3 regions of the Marinomonas sp. S3726 genome follow, and region 2 is predicted to be linked to each of the others. Evidence: predicted binding sites of a transcription regulator. Region 2 holds the regulator's gene; each other region holds the start of a gene.
What was found. The regulator PhoB, encoded in region 2, activates phosphate uptake and scavenging genes when phosphate is short. The targets are predictions, from matches to a motif close to TGTCATANNNNTGTCANA.

Region 1 (6,013 bases), on a different contig from region 2:
GTTCTTAAAACTGAGTTAACCTCGATTAACCAGTACTTTTTACATGCACGCATGTGCAAGAATTGGGGCTTAGACGCGCTTAATTCTAAAAACTACAAAAAATCGATTAAGGACATGAAACAATCTGACGACCTGATCGAACGTGTTCTTTTTCTAGAAGGTTTACCTAATCTTCAACAACTAGGCCACCTAAATATTGGTGAAACACCGGTTGAGATTATTAGTTGCAACCTTAAGTTTCAAACAGAGCAAATTGCCGAGCTAAAAGATGCAATTGCCTTGTGTGAAAAAGAACAAGACTATATTAGCCGCGACTTATTAGAAGATATTCTTGAATATGAAGAAGAGCATTTAGACTGGCTTGAAACGCAAGAATACCTTATTGCCAATACTGGCTTAGAAAACTACTTACAATCTCAAGTTTAACAAGGAGAGCTTAGATGAAAGGCAACCAACAGGTTATCGATGCACTAAATAAATTGCTTGCCAATGAGCTGACAGCAATGGACCAGTACTTCATTCACTCTCGTATGTATGATGATTGGGGTTTAAGTAAGCTGTATGAGCGCATTGATCACGAATTTGATGATGAAAAAGGCCATGCTGCCAAATTGATCGAACGCATTCTTTTCTTGGAAGGCACACCTAACCTAGTCACACGTGAAGCTATCCGTGTCGGTAAAGATGTACCAGAAATGCTAGAAAACGACCTTAAAGTCGAATATGAAGTAGCAGCCATGCTAAAAGAAACCATCAAGATCTGTGAAGACGTACAAGACTATAACACGCGTGAAATGCTAGAAGTTTTACTGGATGATACAGAGATTGATCACGCTTACTGGCTAGAAAAGCAACTTGGGCTTATCAAGATGCTTGGTTTACCAAACTACCTTCAGTCGCAAATGTAAGCTGAAAGTTCGTCTTTTTTAGCGATTAGGCAATAAAAAACCACCTTATGACCTAGATTCATAAGGTGGTTTTTTTATGTCTAATTTTATATCTAGTTATTAGCAGTGTTTCTAATCGATTTCCTTAAATAGGACGGCCTAAAAGGCGATTTAATTCTTGATGTTTTTGTGACATAAGCTCAGCGCATTTCGACATCAATGCAGGCACATCCCTTTCGGTTAATCCTTTAGTCGAAATAGGCGCCAACATCTCAACCAATACCTTGCCATTATTCCAACGATGCCAATTCACTTGTCTATGAGTATTACTACACACAACAGGAACGATAGGAACCCCAGCTTGAATAGCAGCATGAAAAGCCCCTGCTTTAAAAGGTAAAAAACCACGCCCTCGACTCCTTGAGCCTTCTGGAAACATCCATATGGATAAGCCTGTTTCACGCATTTTATCCACCACTTGATCTATGGTGGCAATAGCCTTTTTACGGTTTGATCGATTGAGCAAAAAATTCCCAGTAATCCAATATAAAAGACCAAAGATAGGAATCCAAACAATACTTTTTTTACCAATCGTAACGGTTCTTTTAGGGACAGCATGCACCAGAGTGAAGAGATCAAAGTTGTTTTGATGATTTGCAATATAAACGGCTTGTCCTACACTTTCAGCAACCTGATCTTTAATGACATTTACCTGCAAACCAAATACTCGGCTTGCCTGCTGAAACCACTTAGTAACAAGGTATACCCTGTTTTTAGATTGATAATAAAAAGGAAAAACCAACAAACCGTAAAAGGTAACCGCAAGTAGTAATAGAGTAAGTAGAATCACCCTAATGGGAAATAGCATAAATAAACCTAATTAGAACGAATAGATCATTATAGCGTCATTCAGTTTTATTAATAAGTTTAATTGGATATTAAGTGATTAAAAGTACAGGTTTGACACAAAAACAACACAAACCTGCATTAATCCTACCTTTTGCAATAAAAAGGTACATAAGATTTCAAACTGTAAAAAAAATACAATTATACTTATGACTTAATCATGGACATGACGTTATGATTATTAACATAATATTAATCATTTTTAGATGAAGTCTAAAATTCTATTATCAGTTATTTTTTTACAAGATCTTTAAGAAGTAAATCAATAACCTAATTGAGATATTTACCATGCTTAATCGTATTAAAATTGCTCATAAAATCTATTTCCTAGGGGCTTCTTTATTAGGCCTTATTTTCCTTGTGGGGATGCTTGGTTTAACTCAGATGAAGAAAATTGGCGTTGAAATTGTCGATATTGCTGAAGTTAATATCCCTTTAAATAATCTAATGACTCAAATTACTGAGCACCAATTAGCTCAAGTTATAGAGCTAGAAAGGTCTGTTTTATACGGCGTTCTAATTGAAACGAACGCTGGTGAGTATAAGAAAAGCAGAGATAAACACATCAAAAAAATGAAAACTCTTTCTAAAAAAATAGAACATGAAATTGCTGAAGCAGAAGAGTTGATTCAAGCGGCATTGGACATTGCTCACTCACAAGCGGCCATTGATAAACTTGAATCTTTAGCAGTTACGATGAAAGTCATTGAAAAAAGCTTTTTACAAACTGAAAAAGAATCTTTTCAGGTTGCTGACTTATTGGAAAGTCATAAGATGAAAGAAGCGTTAACTCTTCTGCCTACCTTAGAAAAGCATCAAGATGAACTTGATAAAGAACTTATCGGTGTATTAGCTGACATTCAAGAATTCACAGCAAAGTCAGCATTGAAAGCAGAACATGACGAGCTTAATGCAATCAATATGATTACCGTATCATTAATCGCATCAGTCATTTTTGCTTTGGCTATTTCTATACTCGTTGGTAAAACGGTTATCAAACCAATAGCAAATTTACAAAACCGATTAACAGAAATTACAACAGGTGATGGCGACCTAACCTTAAGAATTAATAGCAATAGCCTAGATGAAATAGGTAAGCTTTCGAACTCGTTTGATAGTTTTATCGAACGCTTGGCAAACACCATTCAAAGAATTACGGATTCATCAACAGCGCTTGCTGACTCATCAAATACTGCCTTAAGAATCACAGCAGAAACTCAAAGCTCAATCAAAACCCAACAAGGTGAAACAAGTATTGTTTCTAATGCTGTCTCCGAGATGAATACAGCCACTCAAGAAGTTGCACTTAACACAGCATCAGCGGCACAAATCGCCGAAAGAGTGAAAGAAAGCGTTGATAAGGGCAAGCGTTCTGCCAATGAAACACAAGAAATCATCAGAGAAATGGCTGATGAAGTGACACGCACTTCAAAAGATATTGAAACACTAGCCAAAGAAACAGAAAGTATCGGCACAGTACTGGATGCCATTAGAGGTATTGCAGAGCAAACTAACTTACTCGCTCTAAATGCTGCCATTGAGGCAGCCCGTGCAGGTGAAACAGGTAGAGGCTTTGCAGTTGTTGCCGATGAAGTACGATCTTTAGCGCAAAGGACACAAGAATCAACGGTAGACATTCAAGAATTGGTTGAGAAACTACAACGCGAGGCAAGCCAAGCGGTTGCCAGTATGCAAAATGGCAATACCACTACAGAAGCTTGTCTTGCGAAAAGCACTGAAACCAGCCATTCATTTGAAGAAGCTTATGAAGCTGTTAGCCAGATTTCTGATTTAAATACACAGATTGCAGCCGCTGTTGAAGAGCAATCTCAGGTAGCATCAGAAATAACCAATAACCTTAATAACATACAAGAAATTGCATTACAGACCACTACAGGCGCTGAAGAGTCAGCAGAAGCGAATCAACAAATAGCTGATCAAGTGATTGAACTAAATAATAATATCCATCAGTTTAAAGTTTAGTTCCCTTACTATTCGATCATAAAATCAAAGCCAGCTATGCTTTGCATAGCTGGCTTTTTTTATACTCTGCTCACCATTTCCTTTCTTACATCGCTTTTTAACTTCGGCTTTATCACCATAAAGTATCTAATTACGTCAATATGTTGCAGTATTGTGACAGCAACGACATAGATACTATTTATATCAAACGTCTTTGTTATGTAATAGAAGTGACATCTTTTGCGGTTTAAATAGCTTCGCTATTGAATGCAGCAAAATGTTAACCAAGAAAAGCGTTACCTGATATTCAATAAGCGTCATACAAAATAATCATAAAAAAACAATCAAACGTTTGTAAGAGGGATATATGAATAAGCTCAGTAAAGCACTATTAACCGGAACATTAATAGCTAGTTTACCTATGACATCTGTTGCATCAGAGATCAAAAATGTGATCTTGATGATAGGCGATGGCATGGGGCCGCAACAGGTAGGTTTATTAGAAACCTATGCCAAACATGCGCCTAACTCCATTTATAAGGGACGCACAACCTCCCTAGCTCAATTAGCAAAAGAAGGCGTTATCGGCGCTTCTTTAACTAACCCAAGTGATGCCATAGTCGTTGACTCAGCGTGCTCAGCAACTCAACTTGCTACCGGCATCTATACAGGCTCAGAAGTAATAGGGATAGATGAAGACGGTAACCATGTTGAAACCATTCTAGAAAAAGCTCAGCGTCTTGGTAAAGCGACAGGGCTTATTTCAGACACTCGTCTTACTCATGCGACACCTGCCGCATTTGCAGCACACCAGCCCCATAGATCACTTGAAAATGACATTGCGGTCGACATGCTAGAAACAGGCGTTGATGTCATGCTATCTGGTGGATTAAGAAACTTTATTCCAAAGTCCACCAATGATAAGGGTGCGGTTTATAACGAATTGAAAGACATGACAGAAGGTAGTGTTTATCTAAAGTCTAAACGTAAAGATGAACGTAACCTACTCGTTGAAGCCGAAGATGCAGGTTATGACCTAGCCTTTAACCGTGCTCAATTAAATGCTCAAACAGGTGATAAGTTACTCGGTTTGTTTGCTTATTCAGGCATGGCGGATGGTACTGAGCATCGTCTAAACAAGGATTCCGCTGAACGAACACAACCCACTCTAAAAGAAATGACAGAAAAAGCCCTATCTGTATTAGAAAAAGATGAAGACGGCTTCTTCCTCATGATTGAAGGTGGGCAAATCGACTGGGCAGGCCACTCAAATGATGCAGGTTCCATGCTCAATGAGTTAGTAAAATTTGATGAAGCTGTCGGCAGTGTTTACCAGTGGGCAGCGGGTCGTGATGATACACTAATCATAGTAACGGCAGACCATGAAACAGGCTCATTCGGATTTAGTTACTCCTCTGAGAACTTACCAGAAGCACAAAAACGTTCAGGGAAAGCTTTTGAGAATCAAGACTACAAGCCTAACTTCAACTTTGGTGGGTTTGATATTCTAGATGCCCTTTATAATCAAAAAATGAGCTTCTATGCTATGACAAGCAAGTTTGGCAAACTGGATAAAGCAGAACAAACGCCTGCAAACTTAGTCAAGATTGTTAACGCTAATTCAGACTTCAAAATTGATGAAGCACAAGCCAAGCGCATTCTTATGGATAAGGAAAACCCTTACCATTCACAAGGCCACAAGTATTTGTCAGCCAAGACAGTCCCTGCTATTACTGATTTCGATGCTTTCTTCCCTTACAACGATAGAGGCAACCTGATCGGTCGTGAGCTTGCTACCTCGCAAAACATTGTTTGGGGCACAGGGACTCACACAGCAGTGCCAGTGAATGTCTTCGCTTGGGGGCCTGCAAATAAAGTGCTGCCTGTTTCTTCTATCATGCATCACTCTGAACTGGGCCAGTACATGAAGAATCAGATCAACTAAGCTTTTGGTTGCTAAGAGGCTTCACCCTCAGCGCCATAAAAAAAGTCAACTTAGGTTGGCTTTTTTTATGGCTGAATGAGCATTTTATTAGCTAAATCAATAACAAAAGCTGTAACAAAACTATGTTAGTAAATCATATAAGCCTTGCTATTAAGGTTAAAGCTCGTTAGATTTATAATCATTGTTAATCATATAAACTTTTGTTAGCGAGGTACTTTATGTCTGAACAAGAAAACAGAGTATTAATGGCTGTCAAAAAGAGCCCATTAGCCTCTCAACAAGAGCTTGCTAATCAGCTTGGCATGAGCCGTGA
Region 2 (6,013 bases):
CATAGCGAGAATGTTAAATGTTTGTCATAACCTGTTGAATAAAGAAGATATTTCTCAAGCTAGTCAAGATATGATAGGTCTAGATCAGAAGCAGCTACAAAGCCTTTATCAAGACCTACAAGATAACTCAGAGAATATTAAGTTGATGGTGTCTTTAATTAATGGCAACTAAGCCACTTAGAGCTCAATAGGAAACACTCTTTTCTTCAGTTCGGGTTAAATTTTTAGACTATTAGGACAATATCCTTATTTTGATGTCGATGATTGATCAGCCAAACAGCAACCCAAGATTAAACTTCACAGCGACCAAACAGTTTGATTATGTTTGGTCATCGTTAAGCCATGCTCACAGCAAAAATATTCCTGCCTTTATCTTCCCTTGGCTAGCCGAGCAAGGATCCTTGACCGCTAAGATTCAAACTCTAGGGAAGTTGACAGTTGATGTTATTTCGGACACTTGGGGCCAAACCACCCAAAGAGAAAGAAAAAAGCTTAATTTAAAAGCACGTGAAGCTGCTCGTATTCGTGAGGTAATACTTAATGTAGATGGTCAGGCGATTATCTATGCGCGCTCTATCATCCCTGCAAGGTCATTAAGAGGCCATTGGCGTTACTTGCCCAAGTTAGGCAACAAACCTCTTGGAGGCTTTCTTTATAAGCATAAAGGCCTTACACGAGGAGAGATAGAAGTCTCTCAACTACCAGCAAATTTGTTTTCCCATATAAACGAACCAACTTGGGCTAGACGTTCTGTTTTTTATCAATATGGCCAAGGCATACTGGTCAACGAAGTCTTTTTTCCAGCCATCAAACCCTTCTTAAATTTAAAGGAAGAATAATGAGTAAAGTCATTGCTTTAGCAGAGTTAGCTAGACTAGATAAGCCTATCGGCACCCTCTTACTCTTGTGGCCAACTTTGTGGGCTTTGTGGCTAGCGGCTGATGGCTTTCCTGACTGGCACTTACTTATTATCTTTATTGCTGGGGTATTTTCTATGCGCTCAGCTGGTTGTGTGATTAATGATTATGCCGACCGTAAAGTTGACGGTTTTGTTGAGCGAACCAAAGGTCGCCCATTGCCTTCTGGTAGAGTCAGTGAGAAAGAAGCCCTTGGTTTCTTTGCTTTACTCTGTCTCATCAGCTTTGTTCTTGTCCTTTTTACTGACCTAAAAACGATTCTTTTATCCTTTGTCGGATTAGGGCTTGCGGCATTATATCCTTTCATGAAACGGGTCACCCACTTACCTCAGTTGTTTCTCGGCTTAGCCTTTTCTTGGGCGATTCCTATGGCCTATGTGGCACAAGGCGGTGCTTTAACTGATATCGAACTTTGGATGCTATTTATGGCGAATGTGTTTTGGACAATCGCTTATGACACCTATTACGCCATGGTCGATCGCAACGATGATCTTAAGGTTGGTATCAAGTCCACTGCGATACTGTTTGCTCAATATGACCTTATTATTATTCTCTTGTTACAAGGGCTCACCCTGTCATTATTAGTTTGGGTAGGCGTAATTAGAGAGTTAGGCGCTTTCTTTTTTATAAGTTTATTTGTCTGTGCGGGTCTCTTTTTTCAACAGTTTTGGCAAGCAAGAAAAAGAGAGCGATCTGCTTGTTTTAAATCATTTTTAGATAATAACCGCATAGGATTATGTGTATTTTTAGGTTTTATCGCAGGCTTTTTTGTACACTAAATTAAGTCATCTGTGACATTTTAACTAAACTGTCACAATTGATCGTTTTAATTAAACCGTTCCAGAGAAGAGGATATATCCTGTGACCGGTAAAAAAGTATTAATAATTGACGATGAATCATCAATTCGAGAAATGATTGCCATTGCTCTTGAGATGGCTGGTTATGAATACCTTGAAGCGGATAATAGCCGTACCGCCTACGAGATAATCGTGGACCATAGACCCGATTTGATCCTTGTAGATTGGATGATGCCTGGTGGCAGTGGGATAGAGCTAACACGACGTCTTAAAAAAGACGCTTTAACAGCTGAAATTCCTGTCATCATGCTTACCGCAAAAAGTGAAGAAGACAATAAGATTCAAGGATTAGAAGCTGGTGCTGACGACTACATCACCAAGCCTTTTTCACCACGAGAGTTGGTTGCTCGCCTTAAGGCGGTACTACGTCGTGCTCACCCTCAGGGTGTTGATGAACCGATTGAGGTTGATGGTCTAAAACTTGACCCTCTAAGCCAAAGAGTTTCGATTGGCTCTAAGCCTTTAGAAATGGGCCCAACTGAATATCGTTTATTGAAGTTTTTAATCACTCACCAAGAAAGAGCTTACTCTAGAGCTCAACTGTTAGATCAGGTTTGGGGAGGGAATGTTTACGTTGAAGAAAGAACTGTCGATGTACACATTCGTCGCTTACGTAAGGCGATAGGAGATAGCCATGATTACCTTATTCAAACCGTTAGAGGTACAGGTTATCGATTTTCAAGCAAACGTTTGGCTTAAAACTATATGAAGACAGTTTGGAAAAGCGCCACAGTTAAACTTTTACTTGGTTTTTTCACTTGCCTATTTATTGGCACAATGAGCGAGCAAACTTTCCCTTTACTATTTATATATGCTTTAGGACTTTTAGCTTGGCAATATTACGAACTTTATCGCTTTCATAGCTGGATTCGCCGCTCTGGACGCTCACTACCTCCGGATTCCTCTGGAATTTGGGGGGATGTTTTTGACGCAGTTAACCGACTGCAAAAGAAACAAAGAAAGTCTAAAAAGCGCATGCAGCAAGCACTAGCAAGAATTGAAGATTCAACATCTGCATTACAAGATGGCGTTATCATGGCAGATAACACTGGCAGACTAGAATGGTGGAACACCTCTGCTGGAGATTTACTTGGCTTAGTTAAACCAACAGATAGAAGCCAGCCTCTTACTAATATTGTTCGTACCCCTGAGTTTTTCCGCTATTTTAGCCAAAAGCGATTTGGTGACCCTTTGGTAATCCAATCACCTGCTAAAGAAGGGGCTTTTCTAGAGTTTCAAACCACGCTTTATTCAAAAAATGACCACCTCATTTTTGTTCGTGATGTCACGCGTCTGCACTTGCTTGAGCAAATGCGTAAAGACTTTGTTGCCAATGCCTCACACGAGCTAAAAACGCCTCTCACCGTGATTAAGGGCTATCTGGAAACACTGGATATGTTTAAAGAGTCTTTGCCTGAGCGAATGCAAAAAGGCGTGGTGAATATGAACACTCAGTCTAATCGCATGGAATTACTGATCGAAGACTTACTGTTACTCTCACGTTTAGAAAGTAACCAAAGAGCAGACTCTGACCAATGGCATAATGTCAGTGATCTTATTCAGGTAATTTGTGATTCAGCGAAGGTATTTACCACCAGCGAGCATTTTTTAAGCTGGGATGCAGATGAAGAGAGCGCTATTTTCGGCAGTTACAGTGAACTTTATAGTGCCTTCTCTAATCTCGTTGTGAATGCTTTAAAATACTCACCTGATGGTGGCGAGATAGATATTAGCTGGCAAGTAAATAGAGAAGGTGGTGTTTTCTGCGTACAGGATAATGGCTTAGGGATAGACCCTAGATTTATCCCTCGCTTAACAGAACGTTTCTTTAGAGTAGATAAAGGAAGAGGGTCAGATACAGCTGGTACTGGCTTAGGTCTGTCTATTGTGAAGCATGTCTTGCACCACCACGATAGTAAGTTAGATATTAGTAGCCAGCTTGGTTTTGGCAGTACTTTTTCCTGCCATTTCCCTCGTACACGGGTAAGAGAATCAAGTCCACCAGAATTGGAAACCATAGATCAAGACGCGTCATAAATCTTGTAAGCTAGTCCAAGTAACTTGGGCTAGCTGTTTCTTTATCTAGTCATCTATCAGCCTAACCCTTAAAGCTCAACACCTTGCTACAAGCTTTCAAACAAGGCTTTGATAAAGCTTTCTTTCTCTGCATCCTGATCAATTAACCCTAATGTCACAGTTAAAAAGGATGAGGTTGGTTTTTTTTCAGTGGTTGCCACACCTTGAACATAATAATTCAGGCGGTTTACCTTACCTTTGAACTCTAAATCTAATACGGCTTGATCCAATACGCTTGGAATAACATCATCACTCTTAATCAAAAGACTGGCTTCGGTACAGCTAAACTGAATAACCATGGTTCTAAACTGCTTACCAGCAAAACGTACCATGCTAGGTACTTTAACGTCTTTGGTCGTGACTTTAGGATGCGTAATTTTAGGTTTAGTGACAGTCGCTGCTTTAGGACTTTTCCCACCTAGTAGCACATCTAGAGAACCAGAAGTATGGCTTGTCATACCTTTAGTGCCAGAGCCTGTTGCCGCTTTTGTTAAGCTGTCCAATACTTCTTTTTCAGCACCTGAGCCTCTAGCACCTTTGGCCATCAAGGCACCATCTAAATTATGCTTTTTCGCTGCTGACACTATCTTATTTACCAGTTGCTCACTGGAAAAAGGTTTACCTAGGTAATCTGTCACGCCCGTTTTAACCGCTTCAACCACATGATCTTTATCACCACGACTGGTGATCATGACAAAAGGTACATTTTCCTTTTTATAATTATCTTGCTGGCGGCACCAATCAAGTAACTCAAGCCCTGTCATTTCAGGCATTTCCCAATCACATAAGATCATGTCAAATTTGACCTTATTCATAAGTTGTTGAGCTTTTCGTCCGTTAACGGCTTCTTCCAACTGAGCTGATGGGAAATGTTTTTTTAAGGTGCGACGAATCAAATCTCGAGTAAAAGAAGCATCATCAACAACTAGAATTTTTATAGCCATTTATTTATTTCCAAAATCTTGTGCAAGGCTATCACTCTTTGAATAACTTGCTTTAAATGAATCAAACCAAAGAATGGTAGAGGCCACCACAGCTAACGGGATGACCACAAAATTAACAAACGGGATAGGTAATAGGAGCATTACTATGAAGCCAAAAGACCAGCATAAAACAGGCTTCTGCCTTAAACCTACTCGCATTTCAGCAAAAGATACTCGGTTATTATCAAACGAGTAATCCATATATTGTATTGCCAGTACCCAAGCGCCAAACAAGAGCCATAAGAAAGGCGTAATAATGTTCACTACAGGTATCATAGACAGAATAAACAAAAGTACAAAGCGAGGCAAAAAGTAGAGTATTTTTTGTAATTCTCGCACTATGCTTTGGCTAATCAAAAGGCAAATTTGACGGAAATTTAAATCAGACTCTACCGTCTCTCCCGACAATCTAGCTTCTACCTTTTCAGCCAAGATTCCGTTGAAAGGTGCTGCGATAATATTGACGCCAATGGAAAACGCGTAAAACAAACTAATAGCACTTAATAAGCTAAAACCTAGGTAAAAAAGCCAGCTTAAGAACGAAAGCCAATCTGGAAGCCAACTCATTAAATAAGCGGTTAAATCACCAAAATAGCTAAAAGCGACCATATATAAGAGAGCCATCAGGCCCATATTCGCCAATAAAGGCACCAGAATAAATAGCCTTAATCCAGATGAAAGTAGAATAGGTAACGCTTTAAGGTAAGCCCCTATTACTTGAAAAGGTTGCAATATCACAAATTTGTTCCATCAATTTTCTAGAAAATAGACATTATCATATTTTTATCTAACTTCCCTGTAATTATCACGCTTGCAAACCGATTTAGATGAGCCTATTTATTCGTTTTTTAGATTAAACCTTTATTATGCGTATAGCGTAATGCGGAATTTCGATTGAGCCATTTACCCAATTAGTTAACTATCCAAGACTCAGACATTTGCTGATCTAAAAAAAAGCTAAGTGTCTAAGAGACATTGCACCATTAATAATAAATAACTTAAGTTAACTAAAGGGGCCTTTTATGAACCTGAAAAAAACTCTACTCGCTAGTGCGTTACTTAGCGTAGCCTTCGGAGCAGTACAAACTCAAGCTGCCGATGTTCCTGCTGGCGTTAAGCTAGCCGATGTTCAAGAACTTGTTCGTGGTGGTGGCGCAGAACCTGCAACACTTGATCCAC
Region 3 (6,013 bases), on a different contig from region 2:
GTAATCTTGCCTGTATTCAAGCCAAGACGTGTTTGATGCTTAAACTTTAAATTTACTTACTTGAGCATTGAGCTCTGATGCAAGTGTCATTAGTTGGTCGCTAGCACCTGAAAGCTGTTCAGCACCTTCGGCTGAGTCATGCGCTGAATTACTAATCCTTGTAAGAGAGCCATTGATCTCTTCGGAGACGGAATGTTGTTGCTCACTGGCTAAAGCAATATGAGTATTCATGTCTGTGCTGTTACCAATCGACTGTGTAATATCAATAAAGCTTTGGCTAGCCTCTGTTGCTTTAGCACCGACTTGTTCGGTCTCTTCTTTACTTGTTTTGACAGCTTCAACTGCGATACGTGTGCCTTGTTGAAGCTTTTCTATGGTTGTTCGTATTTCTGTCGTCGAGGTTTGTGTTCTTTGTGCCAGTGTTCTTACTTCATCTGCAACAACTGCAAACCCTCGCCCTTGTTCGCCAGCTCGTGCGGCTTCTATGGCGGCATTAAGTGCAAGCAGGTTGGTTTGTTCTGCAATGTCATTAATGACATTAACGACTGAGTTTATGCTGAGAGTGTCTTCATCAACAGATTTAATTTGATTGGCTACATTCTCCATATTTTCTATGAGTGCATTCGCTGCATGGACAGTACTTTCCATGACTGTATTACCGATGTTAGCCTGATTCTGCATGCTTTTTGCGTTTTGATTTGCCTGTTCAGCATGATCCGCGACATCTAGTGATGTTGAAACCATTTCATTCATTGCGCTGGCAACTTGCTCTATTTCAACTCTTTGGTTATTTATATTTTTTCCTGCAAGTGAGCTAATTGAAGTCATTTGAGATGCCGCATCAGAGAGCTGGTGAATAGCATTGCCAATGCCTGAAATGAGTGAGCGTTGTTGCTCTTGCATGCTATTGAAATTATTGGCCATTTTTGCCAGTTCATCTTGACCTTTGCTATCAACACTCACTGTGAGGTCGGACTCAGTCGATACTTTGTACATCGCATTATTGAGCACATTGAGTGGGGCATTAATTGATTTATTAATGAGATACCCTGTAGCAATGAGTACAACAATAATCAGCGTAGTCAAAAGCCATAGTAGTATTTGTTGGTCTTGGTAAACGGATTGAATATTCTCACGTTCTTGCTTTGCAACTGCCAACTGTAAAACAACTAGCTCTGTAATTTTTTCACTTATAGGATCTATGGTTTTATATAGAGGTCCATTAAATGCGCTGAGCTTATTTGCTAGATTTATTTGTTTCGCATTTTGTAATGCTTTTTCTAGTGCATCTAACGAACGGTTTGCATCAACAAACAGTGCTTCTGCTTCTTTGGCTAATTTAGCTTCCTCTTGTGTAAGGGTTGTCGCCATAAATTTCTGCCACTTTAGCTTAATTTCTTCTCTTGCTTGCTGTACTCCTGAAAGCGCCTCTGGTGCTGTCATTAGGCCAGCATCTGCTTTGTTTACTGCATCGATAACAAACACGGCGTAGTTGTCAGCTATTGTTTTTAAGTCTTCTAGAGGTACGACTCTGTCTTCATATATTCGACCAACGCCTTCATTGGCTTGTTTTAGACCTGATAAGGAAATTATTACGACGGCAATAATGCCAATTAGAGGGAGTAAGGAATTAAAGTTTAGCTTAGTTTTTATAGTTAGATTATTAAGCAAATGTAGCTCTCCTGTCAGATATTGATATCACCGGAGATAATAAGCCATAGAATGTAAATGAATAATGAATTATTAATAAGACATTACAGAAATGTTTCTATAGTAAATTAATGTAAGAGTTGATTTGTATTGGAGTTCGGTTACCTTAAGAGAGGCTTTAAAGACGTTATTTTCCCGACACTCTACATAAGCAACATCGTTCTATATATCTTCTATGATAAATGACCATAGGCCCCCAGCGTTTTTTGGCATGTATCTTATCCCAGACTAGTTTTATTAGATTCATTCAAGGATAAGAAAGAACCTACTTTTTAGTTGTGTAGGGCAAAGCGTTAGCTGACTTATTAGTTAACAAAAAAGGCCCTTGCAATGAACAAGGACCTTTGTTTTTTTGCTATTTTTTCTTCTTGGCTTCATCTAATAAGTAGGTAATAAAATTCTTTATTCCCACTAGGTTAAATTCAGCACTCTTCATATGTTGGTCTAAATCCATTATTTCATGCTCTTGTTGTAATAGTTCTCGACGAGCGACTTCTTCCTTTAGTTCTGACAAGGTTTGCTGAGTTTCATCAATTAACTTGTTTAATCTTTCTGTGGTTAAAACTTGTAAATTACTCATGTCATTTCCCTTTATTAAGCTAAGCTACTGACGCCGAGGCATACGGCAGGTACAACAAAAAATACAGCTAAAATATATCCTAGTGCAGCAAATTTATTTTCTGCTGCTGTCTCACCTAATAACTCTGCCGCTTTAACAGGTAAGTCCCTTAACATAGGTAATCCATAGATCACGAGAACCCCTAAAATATTATAGGTAAGGTGGATAAAGGCGATTTGTAATGCGGCTTCTGCGTTACCTGTTACTGCAGTCGCTGCCAATACGGCAGTCACACAGGTACCTATGTTTGCGCCTAAGGTAAAAGGGTAGATGTCTTTCAGCTTGAATGCGCCAGAACCAGCCAGCGGTACCATTAAAGAGGTGGTTGTAGAGGATGATTGAACAAGAATGGTCACTAATGTACCTGATGTTATCCCTGAAACCGGGCCACGGCCAATCGCGGTATGCATGATGTTTTTAGCCTTACCGACCATGAGCTTTTTCAGTAATTTACCAACCATGGTGATAGAGATAAAAATAAGCACTATCCCTAAAATAATCAGGGTGATACCACCAATTTGATCACCGAAAGAGTGAGTCACTTCCTTAAAGGTATTTACCACAGGTGCGGTTGCAGCCTTCACAAAGTTAAGGCTTTTGATTGAGCTATCCCCAGCGCCATAAAACAAGCCAGATAACCATGCCCCCATTTTCTCTAATACGCCAAAGGCAATCTCCATCGGGAGAAAAATAAGTACGGATAAAAGGTTAAAGAAGTCGTGCACTGTGGCAGCTGAAAAGGCCCGTTTAAACTCTTCTTTTGCTCTGACATGGCCTAAGGAGACAATTGTGTTTGTAATAGATGTCCCAACATTGGCACCCATTACCATAGGCACAGCCAGCTCAACGGGTAAGCCGCCTGCCACTAAGCCCACAATAATAGAGGTTACTGTCGAAGATGATTGAATGAGCGCTGTTGCAACAATACCGACAACAAGGCCCGCAAAAGGGTTACTAGCAAAAGCAAAAAGCTCCTTAGCTTGGCCACCTGCCGCCATTTTAAATCCACCACCTATCATGCCAACAGCACAGATAAGTAGGTAAACTAATAGGGCAACCATCGCCCACTGCATGTAGTTTTGATACTCGCTTTTGTTAGGAAGTACTGCTTGATTATTTTCCATAATAGCTATTTACCTAAGAATGAATGGTAAATGAATTCTATTTGTGGCGATTTACACTTATGTGACATTTAGGTGAAGAAATGATGTCTTTGGATTGACTGAAAGGAGCTTGCAGAAATAGCCTGATCGTCAATTTATTACCCTTAAACTCCAAATAAAAACCTATAAATTAAATTTATTTCACCTTTTCTTGAGCTGGATTATGAAAAAGTGAATGTTTGCTCATTTCACTTTATGAGTTAGCTAGAATTTATTTATCAGCCTTTTAGGCAAAAAAGAGGAGGGTTATCTCAATCTCTTTTTGGCCAATCAATTCTTTTTTTAAAGGTTAAGTAAGGTTAAGGAGTCAATTCGGTATGCTACAAACTCATTATGATGTGGTGATAATTGGGGGAGGGCCTGCTGGGCTTGCCACTGCTATAGGTATTGCTTCTGACCTTCTTACTTCTAATATGAAGGCGAAAATACTGCTTATCGATCAGCGCTCAAAAGACCATCAAAGAATAGGGGAGAATGTCCCTTCTGATATTTCAGTGTTATTACAAAGGTTAGGGGTTGAGTCTGAGTTCTCAAAAGGCGGTCATGAGCCTTGCCCAGATTTTGCTTCTGTCTGGGGAGGTAAAGAGCTTCTTTATAACTATGCGGTTGTTAACCCTTATGGCCACTCTTGGCGACTTAATCGCCACTCTTTTGACTTAGCTTTAGTGAATAAGGCCAAGGCATTGGGTGCTGAAATCGTTTGGGATACCCGTTTTATTGAGACGAGTAGGCGTCAGCAAGATGGGCATATTGCTTACGAGCTTTTCTTGCAAATAGACTCTCAAGAAACCCGTTCAGTTAAAGCTGATTTTGTTGTTGATGCCACAGGTAGTAAGGCAAGCTTTGCTAAAGGCTTAAATGTTAAAAAAACGCTAGATGATAAGTTAATTGCAATCGTGCATTTTGCCGAGCTTGAGCAGCCCCATAAAGGCAAACAAGTGAGAATAGATGCTACGAACAATAGTTGGTGTTATCACACGTTAATGCCTCATCAAAAAGTAATGAGTATGCTGATTACTGATCCTTCAGAGCGAAAGGCGCTCGAAAAAGATAACTATCATGCGTTTAAAACTCGTTTAGCCAAGCCGCTTTGGGTAGGCGATAAGGCCCAAGAGATAGAAGTAACCGATGAGAGTTATCACACCTATATGATTAATTCTGGTTTGTTAGAGCAGGTTGAAGGTGAAAACTGGATTGCTGTTGGAGATGCTGCTTCAAGTTTTGATCCCATAGCAGCACAGGGGATCTATAAAGGCATTAAGCATGGCATATTCGCCGCCGAAGTCGTGCTAGCTAAGTTAAAAGGTACTGAACCTCAAATTAATTATGGTGACATGATTCAGCAGGATTACCGACAATACTTGAGGAATAGAGCCCATATTTACCAGCTAGAGCAACGCTGGCCTGACAGTGAGTTTTGGCAAAAACGGTCGAAGTAGGGGAGGTATAGAGTTAGACATCCATGGCCTTTTAAGCAAAGGATGGATGTCTTTAATAGAGATCCATTTGTTCATACATATTTAAATCCTTTTAAAAATATTCGCAATCCATCCTAGAAAATCCCTTTACTCAATACGCCGCCTTAACAACGGGAAATGCTTGGAGATAAGTGTTTTTAGAAGCAATTGGAGAGATTTTCTTGTTTACCTAGCTGTCACTTAACCTCATTTACAATGCATTACTTTTTTATTCCTAATACCCCAGTTTATGAGGGTGAATGGTCCTATAGTTTAAAGAGTGATTCGTATTTAAGGATATCGTCAATGAGAGCTTCCTCTCTTCTGAGTGCTGTAAAATCTGCTGTATTTTCTGTGTCTCTAGTTATGTCTTTTCCGCTTATGTCCCAGTGTATTGGGGTGGTTACCGCAGGGGGTGGCGATGGTTTTTGGGGTGAGGTAAAAAAAGGGGCTGAAGCCGCCGGGAAGGAGCTTTCATTGAAGGTTTTGGTAAGAGGTGCTGCGGATGAAGTAGATAGTAAATCTCAAGCTAAAATCATTCACTCTATGATGGAAATGGGTTGTGAGGCTTTGGTGTTAGCGCCTAATAATGCCGATCGAAATAAAGATGTGAAATCTCTAAAAGAAAAAGGTATTTCTACTGTGTTTATTGATAGAGACACAGGGGGCGAGCGGGTGAGTGTGATTAAAACGGATAACTTTAAAGCGGGTTATCTTGCAGGCCTAGAAATGGCGAATGCGCTTGCAGATTCTACTCAAAAGAGAGTTGTGTTACTGAGGATGGATCAAAAAGTTATCAGTACGCGATTACGTGAAGAGGGCTTTATTAAAGCGGCTAAAGAGAAAGGTTTGGGCCTTATCTTTGATGGCTATTTAGGCACAACTATAGGCCAAGCCAGACTTAACTCTATCAGGTTTCTTAAAGGGTTAGGTGAGTTTGAAGGGGTGTTTACACCAAACGAATCGACCTGTGTCAGTGTGCTGGCGAGTTTAAAACAATTAGGTTTAGAGCAGGATGTTAAGTTTATTGGCTTTGATAGCCATGCCCTTATGATCAAGGCGGT

Region 1: TW85_RS05045 (alkaline phosphatase) is a predicted target of PhoB. The motif match lies at 3,918-3,935, and genes of this name have one in related genera.
Region 3: TW85_RS16710 (Na/Pi symporter) is a predicted target of PhoB. The motif match lies at 3,503-3,520, and genes of this name have one in related genera.

Annotation. Positions count from the first base shown of each region.
Region 1 covers NZ_JXYC01000005.1:94,758-100,770, reverse strand. The annotation lists gene bfr (bacterioferritin) at 1-426, shown strand, start outside; gene bfr (bacterioferritin) at 441-908, shown strand; gene TW85_RS05055 (1-acylglycerol-3-phosphate O-acyltransferase) at 1,033-1,755, opposite strand; gene TW85_RS05050 (methyl-accepting chemotaxis protein) at 2,082-3,776, shown strand; gene TW85_RS05045 (alkaline phosphatase) at 4,123-5,700, shown strand; gene TW85_RS05040 (PfkB family carbohydrate kinase) at 5,919-6,013, shown strand, end outside.
Region 2 covers NZ_JXYC01000004.1:143,000-149,012, forward strand. The annotation lists gene TW85_RS01820 (HDOD domain-containing protein) at 1-172, shown strand, start outside; gene TW85_RS01825 (chorismate lyase) at 255-839, shown strand; gene ubiA (4-hydroxybenzoate octaprenyltransferase) at 839-1,696, shown strand; gene phoB (phosphate regulon transcriptional regulator PhoB) at 1,779-2,474, shown strand; gene phoR (phosphate regulon sensor histidine kinase PhoR) at 2,481-3,812, shown strand; gene TW85_RS01845 (response regulator) at 3,899-4,795, opposite strand; gene cysZ (sulfate transporter CysZ) at 4,796-5,572, opposite strand; gene TW85_RS01855 (ABC transporter substrate-binding protein) at 5,857-6,013, shown strand, end outside.
Region 3 covers NZ_JXYC01000022.1:11,005-17,017, forward strand. The annotation lists gene TW85_RS16700 (methyl-accepting chemotaxis protein) at 40-1,671, opposite strand; gene TW85_RS16705 (hypothetical protein) at 2,066-2,290, opposite strand; gene TW85_RS16710 (Na/Pi symporter) at 2,305-3,453, opposite strand; gene TW85_RS16715 (FAD-dependent monooxygenase) at 3,810-4,931, shown strand; gene TW85_RS16720 (substrate-binding domain-containing protein) at 5,256-6,013, shown strand, end outside.